One region of the Mesobacillus sp. QJM3NY_10 genome, then DNA from elsewhere that is predicted to be linked to it. Evidence: riboswitches for the same ligand, from Rfam matches in the RefSeq annotation. Region 1 holds a riboswitch; each other region holds the start of a gene.

Region 1 (2,268 bases):
CGTTTGGTACATATCCGCAAATTCATTTTCAGATGGCAAAATCGTTTTAGGAGGATAATGTCCTTCCTGGATCTGTTTCGAAATCTCTTCATAGATCAATAAATACTTTTTCTGCATAACATATCACCCGTACCTTGTCTGATTGCTACCATTTTACCTTTTTTATGTTCGTTTGAATACAATAGACAATTGTGTTTGTTTTTTTCATACAAACTTCATAAAATAATGTGCAACTATAAACTACAATAGCCGATATAAAAGCATCGAGTTTTTTCCCAACAGGTTTTTTGATAAAAATAGACCCCAAAAACTTTAATTCTGGTTATAATTGTTCTATAAGTCGTTCTCAATATGGAACTATTTTATCAGATTTGTTATGATATAACTATAAATTGATAAGGTGTGTGGATAACAGTGATCGGTGAACGCGTCAAGAAACTTCGACAAGAAAAAAGGATGTCCTTATCTGAACTGGCAGAGCAAGCTGGCGTGGCAAAATCATATTTGAGCTCTTTGGAGCGAAACCTTCAAACAAATCCTTCAATCCAATTTTTAGAAAAGATAGCAGGAGTATTGAATGTACCGGTAGACCATCTAATCCATGAACAACCTGACAAAGAAAACATGGATTCTGATTGGGTCAATCTTGTAAAAGAAGCAATGGATTCTGGTATCACAAAAGACCAGTTCCGTGAGTTTCTGGAATTCAATAAATGGAGACTCCACAATAAATAAACCTCAATGGACAGCCTGTGCTGTCCATTTTTTATTACGGCTGTTTTCGCATTGATTGTGGCTTTTCATCCTTCGCTGCATATACGAAAAGAGCCTTATTAAAAAATAAAAAGCACCTCTAAAAAGAGCTGCTCGATGGCAATTCCATTTTCTATGTAAAGATCCACTTGCCTATTTGTTGGTCTTCGTTAAAAACTCCCTGATTTCTTCTTTGTTTATCCCCAACTCTAATGCTTCCATTATAAGTTGCATCCATTCTGTATCCAGTTCTTCGAAAACTACCTGTTCTTTAATCAAGTTCTTCCCCCCAAAATACAGTTAGTATTCCAGGCAGTCCGGCCATCATAGTACATCGCACCTTAGATCCGTGACTTTGCGTCCTAGTTTTTCAACAAGTTTGCCTTTTTCTGTATCTTTTTACTCACTTTTTTACTCCCAATGTCATTGTACATTGTTCGATATATTTAACATGTAAATATTTGTCGGCAACAATCTAAGTATTTTTTCTCTTTTCTTCCAAACAATTACAAAAACATAGCATAAAAGTTTTATTATCTGAAAATTTAAACCATTTACTTAAAGATTTTTGTCAGATTATAGCTCTAATTGTTGAACTCTTTTTTAAAAATAACCCCCATAAACTTGAGATGGTCCTATGGATGGCCAGTTTTCTTATACATTTGCTTTTTTAAGTGCGGTAAAATTGCCACTTTCTCAAGACTGATGGCATTAAAAAACGGGTATCTCGTTAAATCCTTTCCGCAAATCGGACAGAGCCACTCTCCAACCTCACTGCTGCTAAACGAAGGACGGTTACAACGATCACAATTTTTTCTGTACACGGCCATCAAGCCCCCTTTTAAAAGAAATTTGTTACTATATTCCATTCGAGTATAGTCCATTTGTATCAATTCTGAAAAAGTCTAAAATATCGCTAATTTTCTTAAAAAAGAACAAAAATCGTTCTTTTTTAAGAAATCCCTCCGTTTATCTCAGTTTCTTGTATTTTTAAAAGAACTGAATTGTTCGTTATAATGAATTCATAGATGAACAAAAAGGAGATTCTCTTATGACGGTTGGAGAGAAAATAAAAAGTTTAAGGCTTAAAAAAAAGTATTCCATTAGTGAACTCTCTGAAAGAGCAAATGTTTCCAAATCCTATCTCAGTTATATCGAAAGAGGGATCCAGGGAAATCCATCGCTTCAGGTATTGTCCCGCCTGGCAGACAACTTGGATACAACTGTTGAGTATTTGATGGGACAGCAAAACATGAAAGCTGCCAGGATGCCTGTTGATGAGGAATGGGTTGGACTCGTTGATGAAGCTATAAAAAACGGGATCAGCAAAGAAGATTTTGCTTATTATCTGGATTTCATGAAGTTCAAGAGCATGAGAAAACAGGATTAGCAGTTAAGTATTTATATAAATTACAATGCAAAACTGCGCTTTAGAACAAGTATTTCCTATAAGAGGCGTTGATTTGACTGTTTGTCTCCAAAAAAAGAACCAGCCTCATAGGCTGATTCTCTGTT
Region 2 (2,268 bases), 1.4 Mb from region 1:
TCGCTGCTTTGAACACTTACCGTCAATTCTCTGGTGCTGCTAATGCACAGAGCAAATCAATGGAAAAATTATCTTCAGGTCTTCGTATCAACCGTGCTGGTGATGATGCAGCAGGTCTAGCAATCTCTGAAAAAATGCGCGGCCAAATTCGTGGTCTTGAAATGGGAGCAAAGAATGCTCAAGACGGCATTTCTCTAATCCAGACTGCTGAAGGCGCACTAAACGAAACTCACTCTATCCTTCAGCGTATGCGTGAACTAGCTGTTCAATCTTCTAACGATTCAAACACAGATGCTGACCGTACTGAGCTTCAAAAAGAAATGGATCAGCTAATCGAAGAAGTCGACCGTATCGGTAACAATACTGAGTTTAACACGAAGAAGCTTATCGACGGTTCCAAGAGCGGTGTTACAGAACAGCTTGGAAATGTAAATTTTGACAACCAAGGTGAAACTGCATTATTCACAGCTGTTAAAGCTACTACTGCTGCAGTAGCTGGAACTCCAGGTACAGAAGCAGATGAAACAATCAATGTTAAGATCACTGATTACGATGCTGCGGCTGACACTTATTCTTTAGAGTGGACTGCACAAGATGGACAGACAAACACTATTACTGGTGTTGCAGCTGCTGGTGGAGACCAGACTATCGCAACTTCTGGTGGTTCATATGTAGTAACTCTAGGAGCAGTAGGCGTTGAAGATATCGGTAAGGAATCTACTTTTACATCCCGTGCATCTGTTGAAGAATACAAGAACAACACTTTGAGCTTCCAAATCGGAGCTAACTCTTCACAAACTATGAACGTTGATATCAACGACATGAGAGCTTCTGCCCTTCACGTTGACAACATTGATGTTTCTTCAGCAGCAACTGCTGAATCTTCTATCTCTGCAATCAACAAAGCGATCGAAGATGTATCTGCTCAGCGTTCTAAGCTTGGTGCATTCCAAAACCGCTTAGAGCACACAATCAATAACCTTGGAACATCTCAAGAAAACCTGACAGCTGCTGAGTCTCGTATCCGTGACGTTGACATGGCTAAGGAAATGATGGAACAGACTAAGAACTCTATCCTTTCTCAAGCTGCACAAGCAATGCTTGCTCAAGCAAACCAGCAGCCACAAGGCGTACTTCAGCTTCTTCGTTAATCAGCATGACATAAAGAGAGATCTTATTTATAAGGTCTCTCTCTTTACTATCTCTATATAGGACTTTCGATGCCGTATTAAATAACTATTGAATTGTGAAAAAGGCAAATCATAGGAAACTATGAGACGCAAAGCCATGGGCCTGAACCAATGAAAAATTGGATGGCAGCCGGATACCACTTGAATTTTCAACTTGAATTTTCGGATGGCCTTTTTCATTAGAAAAAGGAGAAAAATATGATAAAAAAACTATCAGTGGTCATGATATTTATTATGACTTTTAATCTACTTTCCCCCTTAGCTAATATATTTGCATATGATATATTGACTCCAACAAACCTAAGGGAAAACCAGGCATATCCAGGAAACATCATCCTTGCATGGGATAAGGTAACTGGTGCGAGCGGTTATAAGATCTATGAAGTAAGCAACGGCCAGCAGACCTTCGTGAAACAGGTAAGTTATACGGATACAGAAACGACTGTTTTTAATGTGCCAGAAGGTAAATTTACCTATGCGGTGACAGCATTCAGGCAGACCCAGGAAACGTCACTGTCAAATACGGTTACTGTAGAAGTCATTTATCCTGAAATGCAGAAGCCTTTAAATCAAAAATACTCTATTACCAATGGTAACGACTATGTATTAACTTGGGACAAGGCAGTTTATGCAACAGACTATAATATTTATCGTGTAAGTGAAGGGAATAGAGAACTAGTTGGGACAACCAAGAACCTGACTTACACACTAGTGAACCACCCTGAAGGTAGTTACACCTATGAGATCACTTCCTATGTTGCAAGGTTCGGGGAATCTGTCGAGGGAACAAGACTGGATTTCAATGTTGTACACCCTAAGATGCAGTCGCCTATTGTCAATTATTCAGTACAAAACGGAAACGACCTGGTGTTTTCCTGGGTAAAAGTTCCTTATGCAACGAACTATAAAGTCTATGAAGTTATCAATGGACAGCGTGAGTTGCTAGCAACTACTAAACTTGCCACCCAATTAATTTCAAATGTGTCACAAGGCAGACATGTATATGAAGTTACAGCCCAAAGCGACCGTTTTGGTGAATCAGAAGTTCCATTCCGTATAGAACTAAATATGGTTCATC
Region 3 (2,268 bases), 1.7 Mb from region 1:
ATTCTTTACTCGGGAACGATGGCATTGAATGGGATCCTTAACATGGGATACCGCGGCGATTGGGCGACTCATAATATCGAGCACGCCGTATCAGCAGTGTATGATATCCCACACGGAGGCGGGCTAGCCATCCTGTTCCCGAACTGGATGAAGCATAACCTTAAGGTGAAACCAGAACGCTTCAAGAAAATGGCTGTCAGAGTTTTCGGAGTAAATCCAGAAGGCAAGACAGACGAAGAAGCAGGTTTGGAAGGAATCGAAAAGCTGCGTGAATTCTGGAACAGCATTGGTGCACCATCAAGACTTGCTGATTATGACATTGATGACAGCAAGCTGGAAGTAATGACAGATAAGGCGATGGTCAATGGCGAGTTTGGCAACTTTGCAAAATTAAATCGAGACGACGTACTGGAAATCTATCGTAAGTCGTTATAAAGAGCTTAAGGACTCAGGGTATTCCCTGGGTCCTTTGTCTTTACATGGGCAAAACCTCTCATGAATTTCCTTTGAAAATAGAGCCCTAAGCACTGATTTCATCATCCTTTTCGGGTAAATAAAGAATATGAAGAAAAATTTACCAATATTTTTTTCTAGGACTAAATGTTTAAGTAGCTGGGTAACTGTGGTAAGTCTCTAAATGTAAGACAATGGAGCAGTAGGAATTATTTACATAAGAAATCATATTAACACCAATCATGATCAGGGCAAACCTGTTGAAAGACAGGGACGCAAAGCGAGGGGTCTAAGGCTGCAGTTTTCCAGCTAAGATTGACCTAGCTGCCATGAAATTAGAGATATTCTGGCTGTTGTTTTGTCTATTAAAAAGAATGAATACGTGGAAAAGGAGGCGAGAACTTTCTTTAAATAACTGAATATTCAGTTTATTATTTGTGCACAATTTTATTCGAAAAGGGGTAGAAATTTTGAAAATTAAAAAGCGCATATCCATTTTAGTTGCATTCATGTTATTGTTTATGATTACTTTTCCGGTTACAGGTGCGTTTGCTGCGGAAAATAGCGAGCAAAAAACAAACTCCCAGCAAGAAAGTACTGTTAAACAAAAAAGTAGCAAAGTAGCTGCAAAGACTACGGATCAAAAAGAAAAGTCTAATGGTGTTGTAAAAGCGGCATCCACGGAAAATGAAGCAAACACTGAGGAAGATTCAGAAACTGAAACAACAGCTGACCAAATGGATAGCAACTCTGAACAAGATACAACAAATCAACCTGAAGCATCTGAAAATAGTGACAATCAGGAAGACAATGCTGAAGAGGGAAATAATGCTTCAGGTGAAAATAATACTCAAGAAGAAACTAATGATTCAGAAGAAAATGATGTACCAGAAGGAGATAATGCTTCAGAAGGAGAGAATGTATCAGAAGAAGATAAAGATGCAGAAGGAAGCGAAAATGAGTCGACACCAGCTGATGATGGTACCGTACCAGGAGATGAAAATAAAAGTACGCAGATTCACCTGCACATCGACAAATGTGTCAATCCTGTTGAAACAGCCTTTGTTCAGGTTAATGGCCAGTGGGAGGAAATGACGAATCCGGGTTCATCCCCTTTATATAAATCTTTTGATGATGGTGAATTCATAAAAGATGATGTTACGGCTTTTAAACTGGTTTTTTCAACAGGTGAAGAGCTTGTCATCCCAGTCAGTGAAGTAAGAGTAGGAGTGGAAGCAGAAGGCTCGGTTAATTATTGGCTGGATAATTGTGAACTTCCTATTGAAGAACCATCTGAACCGGGTGATTCAGAGGATACTGATGAAACTATGAACATACTATCAATGATTAGAATCTTGATAGACGAGACTCCACGTCCAATTGAAAAAGTAACATTGCTAATGATGAGCGGCAAGAGAATTGATTTTGAAAGAATCAATGAACTATTTAGCCTCACTCTGACGGAAGAAATACAACTTGAATTGATTCGCGGCCTTGAGATTACCAGCAACGGTGAAACCAAATTAATTCTGCTTTCGCAAATCGAGTCCCTGGAAATTGTCGAAAGTGTGCTGACACTACAATTAAACTGGGATATGGAAGGTGAAATGGTAGAGGAAAAAGCAGAAGAGGCGGAATCAGACGAGGATACTAATACGACAGCACCAGGAAATAATTCAGGATCTGGAAATACATCTGATGGCACAACAAATAAACAGGTATGGAACGGCGAGGTCCTTCCTCAAACCGGTGAAAGTAGCAGGACAATGTTCTATGTACTTGGCTTCTTGATTGCAGCAGGAGGAGTCATGCTAA

Evidence for each region. Region 1 has a riboswitch for cyclic di-GMP ahead of AC0VX7_RS04595 (anti-repressor SinI family protein). Riboswitches for the same ligand answer to the same signal wherever they lie in the genome.
Region 2: it holds a riboswitch for cyclic di-GMP, as region 1 does, so the genes downstream of both, AC0VX7_RS21595 (OmpL47-type beta-barrel domain-containing protein) here and AC0VX7_RS04595 (anti-repressor SinI family protein) in region 1, are expected to answer to the same signal.
Region 3: it holds a riboswitch for cyclic di-GMP, as region 1 does, so the genes downstream of both, AC0VX7_RS20385 (LPXTG cell wall anchor domain-containing protein) here and AC0VX7_RS04595 (anti-repressor SinI family protein) in region 1, are expected to answer to the same signal.

Annotation. Positions count from the first base shown of each region.
Region 1 is NZ_CM149675.1:908,216-910,483, reverse strand. It holds gene treR (trehalose operon repressor) at 1-117, opposite strand, end outside; gene AC0VX7_RS04600 (helix-turn-helix domain-containing protein) at 415-735, shown strand; gene AC0VX7_RS04595 (anti-repressor SinI family protein) at 907-1,032, opposite strand; cyclic di-GMP riboswitch class I at 1,062-1,147, opposite strand; gene AC0VX7_RS04590 (hypothetical protein) at 1,389-1,583, opposite strand; gene AC0VX7_RS04585 (helix-turn-helix domain-containing protein) at 1,805-2,143, shown strand; gene AC0VX7_RS04580 (pseudouridine-5'-phosphate glycosidase) at 2,249-2,268, opposite strand, start outside.
Region 2 is NZ_CM149675.1:4,281,787-4,284,054, reverse strand. It holds gene AC0VX7_RS21600 (flagellin N-terminal helical domain-containing protein) at 1-1,151, shown strand, start outside; cyclic di-GMP riboswitch class I at 1,245-1,332, shown strand; gene AC0VX7_RS21595 (OmpL47-type beta-barrel domain-containing protein) at 1,389-2,268, shown strand, end outside.
Region 3 is NZ_CM149675.1:4,030,965-4,033,232, reverse strand. It holds gene AC0VX7_RS20390 (iron-containing alcohol dehydrogenase) at 1-435, shown strand, start outside; cyclic di-GMP riboswitch class I at 694-785, shown strand; gene AC0VX7_RS20385 (LPXTG cell wall anchor domain-containing protein) at 924-2,268, shown strand, end outside.